3 regions of the Bradyrhizobium sp. USDA 4449 genome follow, and region 1 is predicted to be linked to each of the others. Evidence: predicted binding sites of a transcription regulator. Region 1 holds the regulator's gene; each other region holds the start of a gene.
The links. The regulator LexA, encoded in region 1, represses DNA repair genes until DNA is damaged. The targets are predictions, from matches to a motif close to TGTTCNNNNTGTGTTCNG.
Positions count from the first base shown of each region.

Region 2: the regulator LexA is predicted to act here: its motif matches at 3,640-3,657, upstream of ACVIIW_RS07305 (helicase-related protein).
Region 3: the regulator LexA is predicted to act here: its motif matches at 1,929-1,946, upstream of recA (recombinase RecA).

Region 1 is NZ_JBSRYD010000001.1:6,080,425-6,088,160, forward strand. It holds gene ACVIIW_RS28430 (hypothetical protein) at 1-186, shown strand, start outside; gene ACVIIW_RS28435 (molybdopterin molybdotransferase MoeA) at 400-1,611, shown strand; gene lexA (transcriptional repressor LexA) at 1,788-2,489, shown strand; gene ACVIIW_RS28445 (hypothetical protein) at 2,676-2,879, shown strand; gene ACVIIW_RS28450 (hypothetical protein) at 3,073-3,507, shown strand; gene ACVIIW_RS28455 (ComEC/Rec2 family competence protein) at 3,518-5,803, opposite strand; gene ACVIIW_RS28460 (DUF2171 domain-containing protein) at 5,900-6,133, opposite strand; gene ACVIIW_RS28465 (nuclear transport factor 2 family protein) at 6,223-6,609, opposite strand; gene ACVIIW_RS28470 (glutamine--tRNA ligase/YqeY domain fusion protein) at 6,646-7,736, opposite strand, start outside.
Region 2 is NZ_JBSRYD010000001.1:1,528,046-1,535,781, forward strand. It holds partial or broken gene ACVIIW_RS07300 (RNA-binding S4 domain-containing protein) at 1-153, opposite strand, end outside; gene ACVIIW_RS07305 (helicase-related protein) at 164-3,535, opposite strand; gene ACVIIW_RS07310 (DUF3108 domain-containing protein) at 4,108-4,917, opposite strand; gene rpmB (50S ribosomal protein L28) at 5,492-5,797, shown strand; gene ACVIIW_RS07320 (sensor histidine kinase) at 6,073-7,736, shown strand, end outside.
Region 3 is NZ_JBSRYD010000001.1:6,866,549-6,874,284, forward strand. It holds gene ACVIIW_RS32435 (hypothetical protein) at 1-586, opposite strand, end outside; gene recA (recombinase RecA) at 748-1,836, opposite strand; gene ACVIIW_RS32445 (hypothetical protein) at 2,031-2,246, shown strand; gene ACVIIW_RS32450 (hypothetical protein) at 2,655-2,837, opposite strand; gene ACVIIW_RS32455 (hypothetical protein) at 3,140-3,355, shown strand; gene ACVIIW_RS32460 (hypothetical protein) at 5,929-6,132, shown strand; gene ACVIIW_RS32465 (hypothetical protein) at 6,129-6,383, opposite strand; gene ACVIIW_RS32470 (hypothetical protein) at 6,479-6,772, opposite strand; gene ACVIIW_RS32475 (PaaI family thioesterase) at 7,089-7,553, shown strand; gene ACVIIW_RS32480 (HdeA/HdeB family chaperone) at 7,673-7,736, opposite strand, start outside.

The sequences.
Region 1 (7,736 bases):
TTGGGCAAAACCTACCTCACCAAGCAGGCCTCCCTGCTGATGAAATACGCCAGGACCACCTCGAATTCTGAGCTCTCCGCAAAACTGATCAGCAAGGCCGCCGACCTGAAGGCCCAGGCCGATCCAATGCCCGACAAGAATCCCAAAGCGCCTGATGTCAGTCCGAGCGAGCCGCCGGGGACCTGACCGATGCTGGCCACGGCTCTTGTCTTTGCCTTGGCCGTCGTTGTGCCGGTATGCGTCGCTCTCCAGATCATGCCCCGGCTGAACCTCCAGCTTCGTCCCACGGCTCCAGGGGTGGGATAAATCATCTTGTGCGGCTGCTTTGCCTGGACGCTCCCGCTCGGCTAGAACTCTCGCCGCTGATTTGCCCGAATGGGCGTAGCTGGAGTTTTCACCGTGGCCCTCATGCCGGTATCCGATGCGCTTGCTGCCGTGCTCGCGGGAGCGGAGCCGCTGGCTGAGGAAACAGTTGCGCTCGATCGGGCCTTTCATCGCGTGCTTGCGCGCGATGTCGCGGCGCGGCGGACGCAGCCGCCTGAGGCGATGTCGGCGATGGATGGCTATGCCGTGCGTGCGGGCGATGCGGCCAAGGTCGACACACGGCTCACGGTGATCGGCGAAGTCGCAGCCGGCCGGCCGTTTGCTGGAAGGGTCGGCGCCGGCGAAGCCGTGCGGATCTTCACCGGTGGCGTCGTTCCCGATAACGCGGATGCCGTGGTGATCCAGGAGGACACCGTCGCCGACGGCGAGTGCATCACGATCAAGGAAGCCGCCATCACCGGACGACACATCCGCCCGGCCGGCATCGACTTCCGCGAGGGCGACGTGCTCCTGCGCAGCGGCACGCGGCTCACGGAGCGCGACCTCGCACTCGCCGCCGGGATGAACCATCCGCAACTCGCGGTCCGCCGCCGGCCGACGGTCGCAATCCTCGCCACCGGCGATGAGCTGGTGATGCCGGGCTCGACGCCCGGCCACGGCCAGATCGTCTATTCCAATGGCTATGCCCTTCATGCTCTGGCTCGCAGCGAAGGTGCCGACACGATCGATCTCGGGGTCGCGGCCGATACGCTTGCCGCCACCACATCGGGCATCCGCCGCGCGCGCGAGAGCGGCGCCGACATCCTGATCACGACCGGCGGTGCCTCGGTGGGCGACCACGATCTGGTGCAACAGGCACTGAGGGACGAAGGTATCTCGATGGCGTTCTGGAAGATCGCGATGCGACCGGGCAAGCCCATGATGAACGGGCAACTGGGATCGATGCGCGTGATCGGCCTGCCCGGCAATCCCGTATCATCCTACGTTTGCGCTTTCCTGTTTCTGGTCCCGCTGATTCGCGCGCTGTCGGGGCGTTCGGCGGTTCATCATCGCCGCGAGCGCGCCGTGCTCGGCCGCGATGTCGGCGCCAACGATCAGCGCGAAGATTATCTGCGCGCGCGGCTGGCAGAGCGTGACGACGGCACGCTGGTCGCCGTTCCCGTCGATCATCAGGACTCCTCGTTGCTTTCGAATCTGGCTGCGGCACAGGCACTTCTCGTGCGCGCACCGTTCGCGCCGAAGGCCGAAGCAGGCACCGCTTGCGAGGTGCTGCGGCTGCCCGTCTGACCGCTTCGTTCGCGTGCGTTCCGCGAACTTGGTCGCGTTCACGGTAAATTAAGCAGTTGCGGAACATGTATCGAACATATAGTGTCCGTTCATGATTTGTTTCGAGCATGTAGCGGCTTATGGCTGAATTCAGCGTCTCGGAATTGAATGACATCACCAGGGGGATTTTGGTCGAGATGTTAACGCGCAAACAATACGAGCTCCTGCGGTTCATCAGCGAGCGGCTGAAGGAAAGCGGCGTGCCGCCCTCCTTCGACGAGATGAAGGACGCGCTCGATCTGCGCTCGAAATCGGGCATCCACCGCCTGATCACTGCGCTCGAGGAGCGCGGCTTCATCCGCCGTCTGCCCAACCGCGCCCGCGCGATCGAGGTGATCAAGCTGCCCGAGCTCCAGGCCGCCGCCGGCAGTCGCCGCGGCTTCACCCCGAGCGTCATCGAGGGCAACCTCGGCAAGGTGCGCATGACGTCGAGCCCGCCGGCGGATGAGGGCGAGCGTCCCGTCGCGGTGCCCGTCATGGGCCGGATCGCGGCCGGTACGCCGATCGAAGCCTTGCAGACCCGCAGCCACACTATCAGCGTTCCGCCCGACATGCTCGGCGCGGGCGAGCACTATGCGCTCGAAGTGCGCGGCGATTCCATGGTGGACGCCGGCATCCTCGACGGCGACATGGCCCTCATCCAGCGCAACGAGAGCTGCGACACTGGCGACATCGTCGTCGCCCTGATCGACGACGAGGAAGCCACCTTGAAGCGCTTCCGTCGCCGCGGCGCCTCGATCGCGCTCGAGCCAGCGAATGCCGCCTATGAGGTCCGCATCCTGCCCCCCAACCGGGTCAAGATCCAGGGCAAGCTGATCGGTCTCTATCGCAAGTACTGAGCGCCACGTTCTCGCGCGATCGGTGACTGCGATCAACGATTGGAGCGGACGATTGTCCGCTCCGGCTGGATAGACTTTCTGGTTCTGCACAGATTATCCCGCCACCTCTCCAGCCCTACATCCCCGGCATGCCGCAACGAAGCACACTCGCTTCGATGGGCCTCCAGGGAGACTGAGGAGAGAATGATGGGCAAGATCATCCTGAGCACCGTCACGATGACGCTGATCACAGCGTCCGGATCGCACGCCTTTGCTGCGCATGCGCAGCATCGCCTCGGCAAGGTGCCGCAGGCGACGAGCGCGCAGATCCGCGATGCCCGCAACGCCATCGAGCAACAGGCGCAGCCCGGCTGGCAATATTCCGGCTGGTCCGCGCCGGCCGGACGCTGAGCGCGAAGCCTCCCAAATGCACGGAGGCAAGCTTTGTTCCCAGCCGTTCGGGAAAGATAATGTGATTGCGGCTCGCGGATCGGAGCCGCAGATTTGCCTACAACCAAGCAGAGTCTTGCAGGCTTCAACTCTGATAGAGGCCGGCGCCTCCAGGACAGAGGCGCGGGTTGCTATCCCCGATGAGGAGCACCCGATGTGTGACTATAGCTTGCATGCCGTCGCGACGCGTCCCGCAGAAGTCGGCGAGACGATCGTCACGACAACGTTCCGCGGCACCTCGACGCGCGGCTTCGCCTCTGAAGCCGACATGTCGGTCGCGGTCTGCCTGCTTCCGGGAACGGAGCTCGCCTTCGCCGACAACGTCCGCTACGACAACAGGTGGATCTGGACCCGCACCATCAATTCCCGCGTAGGCAAGTTCGGCAAGGTTGATCCGCACATTCCCGATCGCCATCACGACGCGATCGAATTCCCCGATGGCAAATACGTGCTGGTGACGCAGCTCGTCGAAGGCCAGCGCGCAACCGTGCTGCAACTGCCCGTGACCCAGCCGCTCGGCGAGCGCGAGCACAAGCCGCAAGTGGCCGCCGACAGTCGCACGACGCCGCCACGCCTGCCGATCGGCTGAAGCGTCGATTCTAGTCCTCGGCCTGAAGGTCGGCCTCCGACGGCGTTGCGTCTTTGGTCCGCGGAGCTGCCGACCGTGGCTTGAGGGTTTGGCCGAAATCTGCATCGCCGGGCGCCACCGGCGACCAGGAGCGGTTTGCGCCCCTCGCTCTCACCGGCTGAACCGCAAAACCGTCACCGCGCTGTGTCAGCGCAAGCGCGCCCTGGCTCGCCAGACGCGGCCGATCGATCACCATTGCAGCGCAATCGGGCGGCGCAGGCCTCGCCGTCACCACCAGCGCTGCGCGGCTGCAATCGTCGGCCAGCGCGTCGATGCGCAGCGCCAGCGCAATCATGCGGCCGTCGGCAAGCGGCGTCACGCAGCCGGCATCGTCGCACGACACGCCGTCGCCGAGCGAAGCGCTGGCGGCATCGCGCGGGTCGGCGTCCGCCGCGAGCCACTCCTTGAGAAGGAAATTGTCCTTCTTCGTCCTGATCAGATGCAGCTGCCCATCCTTGCCGCGCACCGCGACGTTCTGGCCGTCGGCGGCAATGAGAATGTCGGGTTGCCGCACCGACAAGGCCCAGATCGTTGCGACCGCAAGCACGATCGCACCCGACCAGCGCAGCGGCGTGCGCAACAGCCCCATCAGGACAAGCCCCAGGCTCGCCGTCACCAGCGGCGCGGTGCCGAAGGCGCCGACATGGCCGATAGCCCCTGGCAATGCCGCCACCCAGCGGGTGACCACAATCATCCAGTCGATGCCGATCCCCATCAGCCACCAGAACACGCCGTCCAGCCCGAACGGAGCCGCGAGCAGTCCCAACAGCCCGGCCGGCATCACCAGCGCCGAGACGACGGGCATCGCACCGAGATTGGCGAGCACGCCGTAGGGCGTGACGCGGTGAAAATGGAAGGCGGCATAGGGCGTGGTCGCAAGCCCCGCGATCATGGAAGCCATGAACAGCATCGCGATCTCGCGGCCGCCCCACAGCGCAATCCGCGCCGTCGTCGAATGATCGGGCGAGGCAAGCAGGTTCGGCATCCCGATCTGCACCATTGCCACCAGCCCGAGCGTCGCCGCAAACGACATTTGGAAGCTCGGATGCACCAGCGCTTCCGGCGCAACCGCGAGCACGATCAGCGCCGCCACCGCCAGCGTGCGGAACGTGATCGCGCGACGGTCGACGATCACGGCAATCAGCACCACCGCGGTCATGAAGAACGATCGCTGGGTTGCGACCTCCGCGCCCGAGAGCAGCAGATAGAATGCGGAGGCCATCAGCGCCGCGGCCGCCGACCATTTCTTGATTGCGAATCCGGCCGCCAGCCCGGGGATCAGCGCCAACAGCGCGCGGACCGCGAAGAAGACGACTCCAGCGACGACCGCCATGTGATAGCCGGAGATCGACAGCACGTGGCCAAGCCCCGAGACGAACATCGCATCGTTGACGGGCGTGGTGATCGCATCGCGGCGGCCGGTCAAAAGCGCGGTCGCGATTGCGCGGTTGTCGCCGTCGAGCACGGCGCGGATCCGCGCGTCGATCGCATCGCGCAGGCCCTGCATGAGCGCAGCATAGCGCAACTGCAATCCGCCTGACACCGGCGGCGTCACCGTCGTGATCGCCCCCATCGCGAAACCGGACGCGCCGATGCCCTGGAAGAACATGTCGCGCGAGAAATCGTAGCTGCCCGGCCGCAACGGCGACAGCGGCGGCATCAACCGGGCCTTCAACTGCACGAAGCTGCCGACATCGGGCGCCGTCCCCTTGCGCACGGAGAGGCGGACGCGCTCGAGCTTGACGTCGCCGCGCTGCGCCTCCATCGCGGTGACGCGCAGCACGAACCGGTCGGTGCGTTCGCGAATGTCGCGGGTCTCGACGAAGCCCGACAGCGACACGGAATAAAGCGGCTTTGCGAGCACGGCGTGGGCGATGCTTGCTGTCCTCCACGTCGCCGCAGCAAGACCGGCCGCAACCGCCGCGATCATGATCGCGGGTGCAAACCACCGGCTCCGCCGCAACAGAACCGCGCCAAGCGTCGACGCGCCCGCCGTCGCGACCGTCACCCAGAGCACCGGCTCATGGTCGGCGGCGAAGTACAGCGCGATGCCGCAGCCGAAGGCGATGGGGACCCATGGGAACAGTCGTCCAGCGCCGGCCTCGGCCTTCGCCCAATCACCCAGCTTTCCGGCGATCGACGACCAGACGCCGAAGCCTGCCGGCACAAAGCCGCCGGCCGACGCTGTTCGGCCGCTGCCGGGCCAGGTCCCGGCCATACCTTGCGAGGCACGTTGTGGCCGGCCCGGCTCCGCCATCCCTCAGCAACCCTGCGCTACGCTACTGCACGGAAGCTACCGGAACGTGCGGCGGCACGGATAGCGGCACAAATCGGGAACGAAGAGGCTTCCGCCCTACTTTTCCTCTTCCATCGTCACGGCGACATCGGCCTTGGCGGACAGCCGAACCTTGTTGCCCTCGACATCGGCAACCAGGCCCTTGTCGATGAAATGGTGGTGGCCCTTGTGGCTGCCCTCGCCGCTGTCCTTTTTGGTCAGCTTGATGCGATTGCCTTCGACCTTGTCGACCGTGCCGATATGGACACCGTCGGCGCCGATGACTTCCATATGCTCAGCGATGTTCTGCATGGTGGGATGCTCCTGTGGATCCACCTCAACCCGGCGCCCGCGCATTCGTTTCCAGCGCCGGAATGACGATGCCGTGCGCGGCGCAACTGTCAGATCAACGGCGCCTTCGCCGAGGCGTGGTGATTGACGATCTTCCAGTCGCCGTCTTCGCGAATGATGACCCAGCTCATCTTGACGACGAGGTCAGGCCGTTCGCCCGCCAGGTCGAACGTGATGGTCGCGCCCATGTTGATCGTATCGGCCCCTGCCTGCGCCGCCTGCACCTCGGAGAACGCCGCGCTCGGCCTGCGCCAGCGCGGCAGGCCGTTGAAGTAATCGGCCACGCCATTCCTGCCCCGATAGAGCTTCGGGTTGGAGCCGAAGAAGAATGCGTTCTTTGAATAAAGCGACGATAGCGCAACCGCATCGAGGGTCGCGAAGCCGGCGCACCATTTCGCGATGATGGCGGAAACGGCGGCGTCGGCTGCACTGCACATCTTGCGTCCCTCAGCCCTTTGCCTCAGCCATTTGCCTCAGCCCTTGGCGACTTCCTTGGCGAACGTATCGCGCAAGCCAATGGTGCGTGAGAACACCGGCTTGCCGGGCGTGGAGTCCTTGTCGCGCACGAAATAGCCCTGGCGCTCGAACTGCATCGGTTCGCTCGAATTGCTTTCCGCGACCGATGCCTCGATCCGGGCGTCGGAGAGGATCTCCAGCGATTGCGGGTTGAGGTCAGCAGCGAAGTTCGAGGCATCCGGGCTCGGGTTGGCGAAGAGCTGGTTGTAGATGCGGATCTCCGCAGGGACAGACGTTGCGGCCGGCAGCCAGTGCATGGTCGCCTTGACCTTGCGGCCGTCAGGCGCGTTGCCGCCCTTGGTCGCGGGATCGTAGGTGCAGCGCAGCTCCACCACCTCGCCCCTGTCGTTCTTGATCACGCCGGTGCACTTGACGAAATAGGCATAGCGCAGCCGCACCTCGTTGCCCGGCGACAAGCGGAAGAACTTCTTCGGCGGGTTCTCCATGAAGTCGTCCTGCTCGATATAGAGCTCGCGGCCGAACGTGATCTTGCGCGTGCCGGCGCTGGGATCGTCCGGGTGGTTGATCGCCTCGAGTTCCTCGCTCTGCCCTTCCGGATAGTTCTCGATGACGACCTTCAGCGGCCGCAGCACGCCCATGCGGCGCTGCGCGGTGCGGTTCAGCTCCTCGCGGATGCAGAATTCCAGCATGCCGACGTCGACCACGCTGTTGGCCTTGGCCACACCGATGCGCTTGACGAATTCACGCAACGCCGCCGGCGGCACGCCGCGGCGGCGCATGCCCGCGATGGTCGGCATCCGCGGATCGTCCCAGCCCGCGACGTGGCCGTCGCGGACAAGCTGGGTCAGCACCCGCTTCGACAGCAGCGTGTAGGTCAGATTGAGCCGCGCCATTTCGTACTGATGCGGCCTCGACGGCACCGGCAATCTCTCAATGAACCAATCATAGAGCGGCCGGTGGTCCTCGAACTCCAGGGTGCAGATCGAGTGCGTGATGCCCTCGATCGCATCCGACTGGCCGTGCGCGTAGTCGTAGCTCGGATAGATGTGCCATTTGGTGCCGGTGCGCGGATGGTGCGCATGCAGGA
Region 2 (7,736 bases), 4.6 Mb from region 1:
CGTGATGACGTCGCCGACCTTGATCGCATGGCCCGGCGATTTCTCGCGCGTGCCGTTGATGCGGACGTGTCCTGTTACGACAAGCTCAACCGCGGAGGTTCGCGCCTTCACCACCCGCGCGTGCCACAGCCATTTGTCGAGGCGCTGCCGCTCGGTCGTGGGACTACTCCTTGCGACCGGAGAGCTGCTCCTTCAACGCGGCGAGTTTTGCAAACGGCGAGTTCGGATCGGCGGGACGATCACGCTCGCGCGGATTTGCGCTCGAGGCGTACGGACGCAACGACGGACCGCCCTGACGGTCGCGACCCTTGTCGCGGTCGCGGCCCCTGTTGTCGCGGCCCTTGTCACGATCACCGCCGAACTTCTTGTTGTCGCGGTTGCGATCGCGATCCTTGTTGTCGCGGTCCTTGCCCTGGAAGCTGCGATTCCGATCGTCGCGCCCTTCCTGGCGCGGTGCGCCCTCGGCGCCACCCTCGCGCGGCTTGCGGAAATCCCGGCCGCCATCGCGACGATGGCCACCGTGACGATGGCGCTCACCCGGCCTCGCGCCTTCGGCAGCTTCGCCGGGCGCAGCCGAGGCGCCTTCAGCACCGGCCTGAGGACGGTGGTTGTTGTGGCGCTGATGGCGATGGCGCTCGTGGCGCGGCTTGCGATCCTCGTGACGGCCGCCGGGACGCCAGACCTCGACGAGCTCGGGCTCGGCGGGCGTGGCTGCGGCTTCGACAGGCGCAGCGGCATCGGGAGATGCAGCGGCTTCCGTCGCCGCGGCCTCGGCCGGAGCGGCGTCGGCGGCGGCCTCGGCGGGCGCAGCAGCCTCTTCCGCGGGCGGCGGGATGCCGGGGGCATCTTCGGGCGTGACGGGACCTTCGGGAATTGCTTCGACCGGCTCTTCGTGCGCGGGCTCGTCGTGCTGCTCCATGCCGGGCGCGTCTTCGACGGTGACGGCTTCGGTCGCAGCGTCAACAGCCGCCGCAGTCTCCTCAGTCGCAGGCGCCCCAGCGGAAGCTTCGGCGGCCGGCGTCTCCGCAGCGGCAGGCGCGGCCGGCTTCGGCGGCAACGGCGCACGCTTCTCCATGCGATAGCCGAGCGCGCGCAGCACCGAGGCGAAATCCTCGCCCGCGGAGCCGGTGAGCGAGGTCATCGCCTGCGTCACCACGAAACCGCGGCCGTCGAATGCACCGGCGGGTTTTTCGCCCGGCGAATTATCCCGCCAAGCCAGCGCCGGGCGGATCAGGTCAGCGAGACGTTCCAGGATGTCGACGCGGACCGCGCGCTCGCCCGCCTGCTTGTAGCCGAGCACGCGATAGGCATCGCGCGGCAGGCTCTTGTCGACCGGAAACGAGGTACGACCCGACGAGGCCAGATGCTGCGCGCCAGACAGAGCCGAGAGATCGACATTGTCCTGCTTCAGCGCCCACAGCAGGGCTGCGAGCGCACGCGCGGCGGGCTTCAGGATGCCGGGGAAGTAGATGTGATAGGCGCCGAAGCGCACGCCGTATTTGCGCAACACCGCGCGCGAGGGCTGATCGAGATCCTTCAGCTCGTTGGCGATCTTCGGACGCTCGAGCACGCCGAGCGCCTCGACGAGCTGATAAGCGATGCCGCGGGCGATACCGGTGACGTCCTCCGCCTTCGACAGCTCGAACATCGGCCCGAGCAGCTTCTCGATGTGGGTCTTGAGCCACAGGTCGAGCCTCGCCTGCACCTTCTCGCGGGGGCCACCCGTCAGGCGCTCGTCGGAGATGATGCGGATGCGCGGATGCAGCGCCTCCTCTGCGGCGGTCAGCCGCGCCACGGCATCGCCGGTCCAGCGAATGGTGCCATCGGAGGTCAGCACGAACTGGTCGTCCGGCGCGTTGCCCAGTTTTTCGGCGCGCGTATTGATCTCGCCGGCGAGCACCGCTTGCGCGGCAGCCTGCAAGGCTTTCGCATCGGAGCCGGCTTCCGCCGCATCCGGTGCAAAGGTGAAGCCATCGAGGCGGCCGATGACATGGCCTTCGACGATGACTTCGCCGGTCTTGCCGATTTCCGTATTCAAGCTCGTGTTCTCCCGCAGGCGGCGCATCAATACACTGGTCCGGCGATCAACGAAACGCTCAGTCAAGCGTTCATGGAGCGCATCCGATAATTTATTTTCGACCTCCCGCGTGGTCCCCTGCCAGCGATCGGGGTCTTTCAGCCAGTCCGGCCGGTTGGCGACGAAGGTCCAGGTGCGGATTTGCGCGATCCGGGCCGACAGGGTGTCGATATCGCCGTCGATGCGGTCGGCCTGGTCGACCTGTGCGGCGAACCAGGAATCGGGGATGCAGCCCTTCTGCATCAGGAAGCCGTAGAGCGTCGTCACCAGCTCGGCATGGGCGGCCGGCGACAGCTTCCGGTAGTCCGGGACCTGACAGGCCTCCCACAGCCGCTCCACGGCGGCCTTGCCATGCGCGATATCGCGCACTTCGACGTCGCGGGCGGCATGGTCGAGCACGCGCATGTCTTCGGCGATCGGGGCGCGCGTCAGCGTCTCGTGGCCGGGGGCGAGGTTGAGCGAGACCTGGAGCGCGGCGAGGGAGGAGAAATCGAGCTTCGAGTTGCGCCATTGCAGCATCTTCACGGGGTCGAAGATGTGGTTCTGAAGCGCGTTCACCAGCTCAGGCTCGAACGGGCCGCAGCGGCCTGTCGTCCCGAACGTGCCGTTGCGCGTGGCGCGCCCGGCACGGCCGGCGATCTGCGCGAACTCGGCCGGCGTGAGGCGGCGGAACTGATAGCCGTCGAACTTGCGGTCGGAGGCGAAGGCGACGTGGTCGACGTCGAGATTGAGGCCCATGCCGACGGCGTCGGTGGCGACGAGATAATCGACGTCGCCGTTCTGGAACATCTCCACCTGCGCATTGCGCGTGCGTGGGCTGAGCGAGCCCAGCACCACGGCGGCGCCGCCATGCTGTCGCTTGATCAGCTCCGCGATGGCGTAGACCTCGTCGGCGGAGAAGGCGACGATCGCAGTCCGGCGCGGCTGGCGCGTGATCTTGCGATCGCCTGCGAATTCCAGCTGGGACAGCCGCGGCCGGGTGATCATGGAGACGCCGGGCAAGAGCCGCTCGATGATCGGCCGCATGGTCGCAGCGCCGAGCAGCAGCGTCTCGTCGCGGCCGCGGCGGTTGAGGATGCGGTCGGTGAAGACGTGGCCGCGTTCGAGATCGGAGGCGATCTGGATCTCGTCGACGGCGAGGAAGGACACATCGAGGTCGCGCGGCATCGCCTCGACGGTCGACACCCAATAGCGCGGACTTCTCGGCTTGATCTTCTCCTCGCCCGTGACCAGCGCCACGGCCTCCGGGCCGACGCGGGCGACGATCTTGTTGTAGACCTCGCGCGCGAGCAGGCGCAGCGGCAGGCCGATCATCCCCGAGGAATGCGCGAGCATCCGTTCGATGGCGAGATGGGTCTTGCCGGTGTTGGTCGGCCCGAGCACGGCGGTGACGCCGGCGCCCGGCACGCGATCGGACAGCGCGCGGTCGGAGGCGAAGGAGGAGGACGAGAGGGGCATATCTGGCTGATCAGGTAATAGCTGATGGGGCGAATGTCAGTGCTGTCTCGGACGGGTGGGCAACTGTCTCACTTTGCGACGCTTTTCCCGTTCGCTGTAAGCTTCGGAACGACTCTAGAACGAATCGCGGCCGAATCGCTGACTCCCCCGGGAGTCCCGATACGTTCACGCAACATGTCGCGGGACTCTTGTTTCCATCGCACTAGATGGAGTTTTGCGCAGTCGCACAAGCGGCGTTTCGATGACGGATTTCCTTAAATTGGGGATGGCGCGGAGTCGAATCAGAATCGGGGAGGAGTCAATTGGATTCCCGGGAATGGTGGGCTCGAAGGCATGTCGCCGAAACAACCCCATGCACAGTAGGTAAGTCATTGATATTACTGAGGCGGGTGTCTCCCGCCGCATCCGTCGTCCTGAGGTGCGAGCGCCGCGCCGGGAGCCCCGAAGGATGGACGGCCCGGACGGCGCGGCCGGGTTGCGCGCGGAAAACAGTCGGGCTGTCGCCCTTCGAGGGCCGCTGAAGAAGCGGCCACCTCAAGGTGACGGTCGAGGCGTATGTGAGCGGCCAATACCTACTGCGTCTTCGCGACCCGCGGCGGCTGGGCCGTGGTGACGAAGCTGGTCGCCTCCAGCATCGCCGGCCCGAGCGGCGTCGGCACTTTCAGCCAGAACGGGACCAAAACCCGTGTTCCCGCCACCGGCGCCAAGGCGATCTCGATGTTACGCTGGGCGGCGAGGTATTTGATCACGGGGCGGTCGGGGATGTAGCCGGCGATGGGCACGAAATACAGCGCGCAGACCACCACGGGGCCGTGATAGCCCTTCTCGGCCTTCACGGTCTCCATGCGCTTGAAATCGAGCTTGAGCTCGTAGCGCATGCGGCCGTCAAAGACGGGCGCCGAGCCGTGGCAGGCCTCCGGCGACACGGGATCGCCGTTTCCGGGCACGCGCACCAGCGAGGCCGTCATCGGATCGAACACGCCGCGCCGATGCGCCTCGGTGACGACGATGCGATCAGGATCGACAGGCGGCTCCGGAATGATGCCGAACTCCTTCACATTGCCCTTGTCGAGGGTGATGTGGATCTCCTCGGTCTTCTTCGAGGTGGTGGTGGAGGCCTGGTAGGCGGTCGCGACCAGCGCGCCGTTGACGATGCGGCCCTGCGCAGCGCCGGTGCCGGACCCGCCCGCGAACGACTTCAGGATGCCGGTGGTGCCGCCGGAGGCCGCAGCCGAGAACACATCGTCCTGGATATCGATGTTCCAGGCGCCGCGGCCGACCGGAATGCCTGCCAGCGAGGCCTCATATTGCGCCTCGAGCTTGCCTTGCGCCGCTGCGGGCGCGGCCCCCCACGCCAGCACCAGGCCGCCAAGAGCGGCCAGAGCCAGCCGGCCGGCCGCGCGCAGCCGGGGCGGAATGAGCGGGGTGGTGTGCACGAGACGATCCAATCGGGAAGCGAGTTGTTGTTACTTAAGCCTGTTGCGGCGCCAAGCAATGCATCCAGAAGCCACAGGCCGGGAACTCACCGGACTCTTTCGGAGGAGATTGCGCCCTTTATGTGATGGTAAGGCGTTTCAAACATTGCCGTTTTGGTGATTGGAGGGGGTGCGTCAGGCGGGCGCACCTCGCCCACCCATTCCGCTGTCATACCCCGCGAAAGCGGGGTGTCCAGTACGCCGCGGCGGATCTGGTGAAAGCGAGCTCTCAAACGCCGGCCTCTGGGATACTGGATCGCCCGCCTGCGCGGGCGATGACACCTGTCATGCGGCCTGAGATCCCGGGTTCGCACGCCGGCGCGCCCCCGGGATGACGGGCCAAAAACGGCCCGTCACCTTGACGTCCCGCCCCTTCCCCCCTATACGTCCGCCCGCTCCCTGCAAGGACAAAAGAATTAGCCCCCGTGGCGCCCCTGATGGCGGCCGCAATCGTTGGGGGATCGAACGAAGGATTTCTAGCATGTCTCGCCGCTGCGAACTGACGGCCAAGGGCCCCCTCGTCGGCCACAAGGTCAGCCACTCCAACATCAAGACCAAGCGCCGCTTCCTGCCGAACCTGGTCAACGTGACCTTCATCTCGGAAGCGCTGGGCCGCAACGTGCGCCTGCGCGTTTCCACCAACGCGGTGAAGAGCGTCGACCACAATGGTGGCCTCGATGCCTACCTGCTCAAGGCCAACACCGCGGCCCTCTCGCCGCGCGCCGTCGAGCTGAAGCGCGCCATCGAGAAGAAGGTCGGCGACGCGCCGGCCAAGAAGGCCAGCTAAGAGATCTAGGTTTGGGCGGGGGCTAGGTTGCGTCGCGTGGCGTAGGCTTAGCCGAGTAGAGTTGAGTGGCGGCCGGATCGAAAGATCCGGCCGTTTTTGTTGTGCGACAATATCGCAAGCGCAAGTTAGAGTTGTCTTGGGTCGTGATTCTGGGGTCAGCATTTTTCAATGCTTTTGGTGGAAGCTCACATGCTGCCTCGCAGCAAATTTCTTTGCCTCCCGTCCGTTGATCGGCAATCTTTCGTCGCCCCGCAACACGCCCCAGTCCGCAGCATATGACGACCTTCACAGTCGATACCCACCTCTTTAGAGAGCTCGGCGAATTACTCGTCGGGAGAGACTCGACCGCACTCATTGAACTGATCAAAAACTCGTACGACGCGGACGCGAGCGAGGTCGTGGTCTACGGCGAGGCGCTGACACAACCCAGTCGCGGGCTGATCCGCATCCGCGACAATGGGATTGGAATGTCTAGAGATGAGTTCGAAAGAGGATTTCTCCGAATAGCTTCCCGCAGCAAGGAGACATCAAGCCGCCGGTCCGCCGTATACAAGCGCCGATATACCGGCGCGAAGGGCATTGGTCGCCTTGCCGCGCACAAATTGGCTCGCCACCTACGGATCGAATCTGTGCGTTGGGATCAGAGCAATGTCTTGGCGTCCGGCGAGCTTCGCGCAAACTTGAGGGGAATTGAGGCCACCATCGATTGGGATTCGATCGAAGCCAAGGACACGCTCGACCAGCTCGAGTCTACAAACGCCATCGTGATAACTCCAACAAACGTCGGCTCAACGGCTCGCGCGGGAACGACTATCACCCTATCGAGACTCCGAAGGAAATGGACCTCCGCGGAGCACGGACGGTTTCTGGAGGAGATTCAGGCGTACGCTCCTCCTGCGCCGCTTATTGGCGGAATTCCTCGCTCGGTCTTACGCGAGGAATTACTGTTCAAAGAACCCGTTGTCCGCGACATCACTGATAAGAAGGGCAACAAGTTCACAGTCGTGCTCGACGGCGAGCTAGCCGCACCAGACGACTATTGGACAGCTATCTTGGAAGCATCGAACTGGATCATTGAGATTGATGCAAGCAAAGCAACAGGAAAAGTCCGATACGCGATCGCTCCAACGGAAAAGACCCTGGAAGATTTACCAGACATCGCGACTAGACGATTTGAAATTTCCCATCCCTCCCCGAGTGAAGGCCCCTTCTTCCATGCGCGCATATGGAAGCGAACTGGCGCTCGCTTCGGAGAGCTAAAAAGGGTGTCAGATCGATCAAGCGGCGTACGAGTCTACATGGAGGGATTTCGGATACTGCCATATGGAGAGCCAGGAAATGATTGGCTTAATCTCGACCGCGACGCAAACGAGCGCGATCGAAACTTCTTCAAAAGAGAGTCTAATCAAGAGCTCCTCAAGCAATTTCCATCGACTGAAGCTGATAGTGAAGTTGGACTAGGTATTGTTCCAAACAAGCACTACGCAGGAGGCGTGTTTCTGACAGAGACGCGCGCACCGTCACTCCAGATGTTGGTGAATCGTGAGGGCTTTGTACCGGACGCAGATTACGACACTCTGGTCGCGCTCGTCCGACGAGGCTTAGATCTCCAGACACGGGTGCAGGCCGCGGCGACTTCCGGCAAAAGAGCCGAGCGCAGAGAAACACGCGCTACGGCGAGAGAGACTTCATCCTATTCCGCTGGAATTGTACCAGTTGCCGCCAGCGTGCAGGCGGCCATGAGGGATGCGAGAACCCTCACCCAAACAGCAAAGCGCCTTGTTGCGAATGGCAAGATAGAGGCGGCCAACAAGCAAGTTGAGCTAGCCCTACGGCGTGTAGAAGCTATCACTGAGACGCCGGACGACCTTATCCAAGAGAATGCGATGATTCGCGTTCTCGCGTCGGTGGGAACACAGCTCGCCTCCTTTGTGCACGA
Region 3 (7,736 bases), 790 kb from region 1:
CTTCGAGCAGATCAATGATCGATTGCTCAAGTTGTGGAAACAGACTCAAATCCGCCTTGAGGAGATCGAACCAAGCCTGCGGCGTCGGCTCACGATAAGCCCGCCAGAGACGACCGGCCAGTTCGAGGTGATCATGTGTAGGCCTGACCATCGGCGGGTTGAGTTGCGCAAATTGCCCTGGATCGGCAGCACCAGCAGCGCCGTTCAGCTGACGCATCATGAGCTTGGAGACCGCCGCGTCCTCGCTGCTGCAATGATCGAGCAGCCAGAGCAGAAGCAATTGGGCGTTCGGCTCCCACCCGATCCACAATTCGGCCGAGCCACATTCTGACAACAGCTCGATCAATCCGTGACCCTTCAGGCCCGATTCATCGAGACGCCAGGACGGCGTATCGTCGAGCCAGTGAAGCCCTTGAGGCTGCGTCGCGCGCGGCGCAAAGAACGCATCGCGCTCCGCAGCGGACGGCAATCGTCCCCACACGAGCCGACGCTCGATCGCGATCACGAGGTCGGCACAGCCCGCCTGTTGGATGGCGCCGGCGATGGACGAGTCAGTCGTCACGATGAGCTTCGTCTTTGCTCGCATCACACCAGCCGATCACGACAACGCGCAAAAAGAAATGGGCACTGCCGACGTCGGCAACTCAACGTCCTCAGCGCCCGCTCCTCGCGAAAACTCTTGGAGCATGATCCGGAAAAGTGTGTAGCGGTTTTCCGATCAGATCATGCTCAAAACAACAACCCGGTCTACTCGTCCGCCGGCTCCTCGCCGTCGGCGTCGCTCTCGGGCGTGCCGGCCAGGATCTGCTCGGAAATCAGGCCGGAGTTCTGGCGGATCGCGGTCTCGATCTTGGCGGTGATGTCGGGGTTGGACTTCAAGAACGCCTTCGAGTTCTCGCGACCCTGACCGAGGCGCTGGCTGTCATAAGAGAACCAGGCGCCGGACTTTTCGACGATGCCGGCCTTGACGCCGAGATCGAGGATCTCGCCCATCTTGGAAACGCCCTCGCCGTACATGATGTCGAACTCGACCTGCTTGAAGGGCGGCGCCAGCTTGTTCTTCACCACCTTCACGCGCGTCGTGTTGCCGACCACTTCGTCGCGCTCCTTGATCGCGCCGATACGGCGGATGTCGAGGCGGACCGAGGCGTAGAACTTCAGCGCGTTGCCGCCGGTCGTGGTCTCCGGCGATCCGTACATCACCCCGATCTTCATGCGGATCTGGTTGATGAAGATCACCATGGTGTTGGACTTGTTGATGGAGGCCGTGAGCTTGCGCAGCGCCTGGCTCATCAGACGGGCCTGCAGGCCCGGCAGCGCATCGCCCATCTCGCCTTCGAGCTCGGCCTTCGGCACCAGCGCCGCGACCGAATCGACCACCAGCACGTCCACCGCACCCGAGCGCACCAGCGTGTCGCAGATTTCCAGCGCCTGCTCGCCGGTATCCGGCTGGGAGATCAGGAGCTCGTCGATATTGACGCCGAGCTTGCGGGCATAGACCGGGTCGAGCGCGTGCTCGGCGTCGATGAAGGCGCAGATACCGCCTTTCTTCTGGGCTTCCGCCACCGTGTGCAGCGCCAGCGTGGTCTTGCCCGAGGATTCCGGCCCGTAGATCTCGACGATACGCCCTTTGGGCAGGCCGCCGATGCCGAGCGCGATATCCAGCCCCAGCGAGCCCGACGAGACCGCCTCGATATCCATCGAACGGTCGTTCTTGCCGAGCTTCATCACCGAGCCCTTGCCGAACTGACGCTCGATCTGGGAGAGCGCGGCAGCGAGAGCTTTACTCTTGTCCATGGAAGATCCTTCGACGATACGCAGGGCAGTGGTGGACATTGGGTCGTGCTCCTTATGGCGAGGATTCGCGCGGGGGACAAACGGTTGGCGGGGCGGCTCGTCGATAAAAACAACGTACACCGTTTGTTCTAGGTTCGCAATATGTTCTTTTGGGAAAAGGGGTAGTGTCCGTATTTGACCCCTGGTGTCCCAGTTTGTTCTGCGCAGTGTCCTAATTCGCTGTAAGGTGCGGGATGGACCGCGCCATGCTGCACGAGCATTTAGCGATAGCCGAGCGCCACATTGCCGATGGCCTGAAGCTTCTTGCCAAGCAGGAGGGGCTGATATCGGAGCTTGACCGGCACCAACACGATGTCGAGGGCGCGCTGGCCGTGCTGGCGACCATGAGGGAAACGCAGTCGCTGCATATTGACGACCGTGACCGCATATTGAAGGAGCTGGAACGGTAAGGCCATTGTTTGGCTCAATGGCCGATGGTCCCCCGGGCTCAAGCCTCAGTTTGTGGAGGAGTCCACCCCAGAGAAACGCCCTGCGCCTAAGCCAACCCGGCTAGAGGAGGCGCGGCGCCGCGTTGAGGAGTACGCCGCCGAGTTGCGGAAGATCATCCAAAAGCTACGGCGCAAGATGCACTAAGGCCGCCTCGGTTGGGGCCTTCTTTCATTTAGAGCGCGGCTGATAGGTTTGCCATCCCGCGCTTGTATCGGTCGACAGACGGATCAACCTCCAGCCGTTGCCGCTCCACGATGTATGTCTTGCCGCTGACGAACGTCGCGAGCGGAATCTCTGGTTGCCACTGATGCGCCGCCAACCAAGTTGCAGGTCCCTGCAAATTGAAAGAGGCCGCAACCGAGGCGGCCTTACTCTGCGGCGTCTTGGACGGTGCGGATGCGTGCGGCGCGCTGGGCCAACTGGTCGTAGTTCTTGGCCACCTTGCGGAGCGACTGTCTCACTTCCTCATGCTCGCAATTGTCAGCCTTGGTGCGGAACTCTTCCGCTCGATTTCGGAAGTACGTGGGTGAATGCATACGCTCGATGCCCATGACACCAATCCCTCAATTGGGTCTCCGTCCCCATAATGGATTTGAAGCCTATCGTGTTCCCCGGACGAATAGACGTTCGAGGTGGCCCCAAACTGGGCCACTGGGGGCCAGCGCCAAGCAATCGGTACTGTCCGTATTTGACCCTCATTGTCCCAGTTTGTTCTGGCTAGCGTCCTAAGTTCACTTTTGAACCAAAGTGACGTGAGATAGTTTGCCCCTCATCACCGGCCGAGGCTCTGCCCGTAGGCGTCGGTGGCTGAGAGACCGAGAGCGCTCCCGCCTGCACAACAGGGAGCACCGCCATGACGGATAAGCCCGTCTATTTTGTCCGCCATTTTGCTGCGGAGATTGCCGAACAGAATGCCCGAATACGGGAGCTGATCGCGCAAGCATGCGAGGTGCTGAAACTGCCAAAGCCAGACACCTTTCTCGGACGCAAGACCCAGGAGCCCTTCCCAAAGGAGGACCTGCCTCCGGTAACAGGCTTGCAGTCTCCGGATCCAAGGAACTCAACCTGATTTGAGCCCCGGCCTGGCCGCACCCATGGTGACTGGCGACTAGCGATGGCTTGCCGAGCATCAGGTCTCTAACCGCCGCAACGCCGTCGTTCGGCGGCGCCGTCATTCCCACACATCGATCTCGCAATCCGCGGAGAAGCTCGGGCTGCATGGCCGCATCAAAGAGGCGCGCTGTGCGATGCTCTTTTGAATTCGCGTGCAAAATGTCGCGAGCACGCTCCGTCCCCGGGCTTCATCCTTATCGGCGGGACCGCTTGGCGAGGAATACCCGATGGGCTTTGCCCCGTTGAGGCGATCGATGGGAGATGCTCGTCAATGCATGGCGCGCGCATAGCAAAAATCACGCGATACACACGCATGTAGGTCGGCATGAGCTACGGCCCAATTGGTCTGATTATCAGAATTTTGAGGCTGCAAATATGCAGCGGCCCCACCAACGCTGATACACATGGCGGGGCCGCCTGCTCAACGAGCTCCGGGGCTGGAATCCGAGCCCGAAGGCCACCCGACTGTACGCCCATCCGCCTATAATGGTGCTTGAAACAAAGGAGCACTCATTTCGGAGTATCCTAATCAACGTGTGCGGTGCAGCGGCTCCGGGTACCTTGTGGGACTGGAGAGAGGATGTGACGCCGGGGCCGCGAGCGCACCAACTCGAATACACCTGGCACGCCGCGACAAGGCTCTGCCTCGTACCTTCCTGGTGCACCGCAGCCATGTAGCTGGGCTTCGGGAACGACTGCCATGGACTACCGCGCTTACATCTTGGAGCACCAAACTCGGCAATGAGGCCGCCTCGGTTGGGCGAGTTCGTCCAGCCAACGCCGTCGTTCTCCGACCGAGAAATTTGGCATTTTTTTCAGGAACGATGGCTTTCGCCGCGCGTCTGTTCGGAGCCCCCAGCCAGATAGGACAGCCCCCCGACTGCTGGAGGAAAACCCGCGTCACGCGGGTTGGCGGCCCCTCCCATCGGGGCCGTTTAAATTTCCAAGGGGAGAGATCAAGGCCGCCTTCAGTTGGCGGCCTCTTTCATGTCTTTGATGCGTCAAGACACATCGTCAACTTCTCGCGCAACTCGGCCGTCGTACCGGGTACGGTCGTATTCGGCCCCAAGCGTCCTAGGCTGAATCTGCTGGACCCGCCTGCGCGTGGTGTACAAGCGTCCCGTCGCATCGAGCTTGATGAGACGTGGGACCACATCGGCAAGAAGCAGAAGCGCGTCGGATGGACCGGCATTCACCTCTGCGGGTGCCTGAATCGAAAGGGGCCGCTTCTCAGCGACCCCTTGCCGGTTACAATCTTGTTCGGGATGAAATCCAGCCCCGGCAATAACCACCGTAGCGTTACCAAAAAGCCAAGTGGATTCCGGACAATTACCGTTCGCAATGCTGTCCTAATCTGCCTCCCGGGCGAACAAAAAAGCCCCGGCTCGCAGGGTTGGGGGCATGAGCCGGGGCCATTCACTTGGGGTCGCCCTTGGGGAAGGGCATCGGGAAAACTCGGCAATGAGCCAAGCGTTCCAGCGGCCCCAGTTGATTCGCAGACTGGGCTGACTGATGCGTGTTTTGCTCTTACGGCACGGTTCCGTGCGCGTCCGTCCAGACCGGTACACTGCTGCAAGTAAGGCCGCGCTTCTTACCGGTCGATGCCTACTGTGCATGGGGTTGTTTTCGCGTTTTGCGGCAAGCCGCTTCGGCAACACGCCGCAAGCGCCCGTGCGGCTACATCAGCACCAATAGCACGACCCCGATCACCAACACCACGAAGCCGGCCGCCGTCGCGGCGGCAAATGACCGCTCAACCTTATCCATGATGCCACCCCGCTATCGACGCGCCACGTATCCCCCATGGCTTCGCCGTGCCCGCAAAGTGTCGCCAACGGATGTGTCCTAAGTTGTGCGGCCGGATGTCTGAATTGGGACGCGCGGCCTTTTCGCAAGCCACGCACAAAAGCTTGCGTAAGGCGTTTGTCAGCCGAATGCTCTAGCGTTGCTTCACCCGATCGACCAACATCGGGTCTCCATACCCAGTCGACCCCGCTCTGCCCCGAGCGGGGTTTTCTGTTTTCGGCGCGTGGGTCTGAAGCTTGACTGCGCAAGTCGACATCGGGTCGGATCCTGCCTTGTCAGGCTGTCGTAAGCTGAGCGGGCTACGGTCACAGGGCTATGGTGTTGCAGCCCAGCACCTCAGCCTCCAATAACCTTCTCCCCGCCCGGCTCTCCCCTGGCGGGGTTTTTTCTTGTGAGGGCTCGCGGCGCGCGCGTGCGTGAGTTCGTGAGTCATCGGCGTCTGTCCGACTCGTCCGGGTCGCCATCACGCGACAAGTCTTCGAAACGCCGGACCCGCTCGGCCCGGAATCCCTGCCCGTGGTTCTCCGGCCATGAACAGAGTTCCTGGCCGAAAGCGCGCGTCCATCGGCTCCGCCTTTCGGAATCTGATTTCGCTTGTTTCGAAGCGCGCGCGCTTTCGGGATTTTCGTGAATTTTCCTCGACTTAACGGCAAATTTCTCTTGTGGAATATTGTCGCGCTCAACATGTTAGCCGACACGGAGAGGTGAATCGTGGAGGTGACCATGAATCACAGGGGCGTTGAGTTCACGATTGCGAAGACGGCGATCCCGGGCGTCTGGCAATGGCAATTCCGGATCGGCGATGAGACCAAGACGGGCAGGACCGAGACGAAGATCGATCTTCTGGCAATCCGTCGCGTGCAGCTGCGCATCGATCGGGAGTTGAAGGCCATCGGGCACAAGGCAGAGCGGCCGAACCGGGGCTAATCGGCGCTGGGCAGGCGTCGCATGGTGAATTCGATGTCGCCGCCGGGCAATTCGCGCCAATTCTCGACCTCGCTCATGTAGCCCGCCTTGGGATAGCGCGCGAAGAAGGCCCGCGCTCTCGCCCGTGCGGCATCGCGCGGCAGGGTGAAACTCTCGCGCAGATAGCCGTCGCCGGCCTTGTCAGCCGGTGCGACGGCCTGCTTGCGCCGGCGCGCCATCCGATCGGCGAGGTCCCGCGGGCGATCCGCCATATCCAGCCTCCTCAACGCAATACTGCCAGAGAATGTAGGATCAGGGCCGAGCCAAGGGGAGTCCCGAAAGTCGGTTTACTCGCCCCGGGGCCGGGTCAATTGGCGGCCTTGGTGGTCTTCTTGGGCGTGCTGGTGACGGCCGTGGCCTTCTTCGGCGCGGGTTGCTTCGGCGCATCGGCGCGCATTCCGCCCCAGGGATCGTTGGCCGCCTTGGCGTCCGGAATCTTCTTGAGCGTTTCCTTGTAAGCCTGATCGCGTGCGGCATCCGCGGCCTTTTCGTCGTCAGTTTTGGACGGGCCGTCCGCCATCAGATTAATGTGGGGCGAATCCTGCGCGAAGGCCGGTCCAGCCATCAGCGCGAGCACCGCCGCCAAACGAATAAGCTTCATCACTCACTCCTGATTCATCGTCTCGGCGCCGCCGGCGCCTCAATTTGCTAGAGCCGATCCGATCTGCACGATTTCGGCCCCTGGAGCCAGTCGTCCCAGATCGGGCCGCATTTGGTGCAGCCACTCAGCGCCAGACCAAGCACGGCCAGGCAAAATACCAGGATATATCGACGCGACATCGTCCACCCGCTCCCAAGCGTGGCACCATACCGGGCGAAGTCGGGCATTTTCAAGCCGACCGCCGGCCGGTGACTTGGCCGGTCGCAAGCGGGCAAAATGGGCGAAACATCCGGCAACCCAGGAGAGAACGACAGCAATGCCTTCGCAGCCAGAAGCCGAATTCGGGATCATCGAGGCCAGACGCATCCTCGGCGAGGTCTTTGCGCCCTGGGTGCAGGATCTCAACCTCTCCGTCGAGCGCATCGAGCACGCGCCGCCCGCGAACACGCCGGACTGGCAGCCGGGCGCCCTGCTCCGCATGCCATTCTCGGAGCGGCTATGCCGCAATGGCGGCGTTGTCTGCGGCCAGGCCTTGATGGCGCTGGCCGACACCGCAATGGTGATCGCAAACCTCGCCGCCAACAGCGGCTATCGGCCGATGACGACGGTGGACCAGACCACGCATTTCATGCGCGCGGTGTCCTCGTCGGACGTGCTGGCGGATGCGCGCGTGGTGCGCCTTGGTCGCACCATGAGCTTCGGCCGCGTCACCCTGCTCTCCGCCATCGACAACAAGCAGGTCGCGATGGTGTCGAGTGCATTCGCGATGCTTCCGGGCTGACGATCGCCCGAATATAACAGAGCCGCGTGAGCGCAAAAGCAAACCGCGGCTCTCGATGACGATCCTGCCGAAGCGATGGACCGGTACGTGATCGCGTGTCCGTCAGCACGCTTCGATCATTACTTGCCGCCGACTTCGTCGGCGGCGGCGACGATGCTGACGTTCGGGTTGGTGCCGCAATAG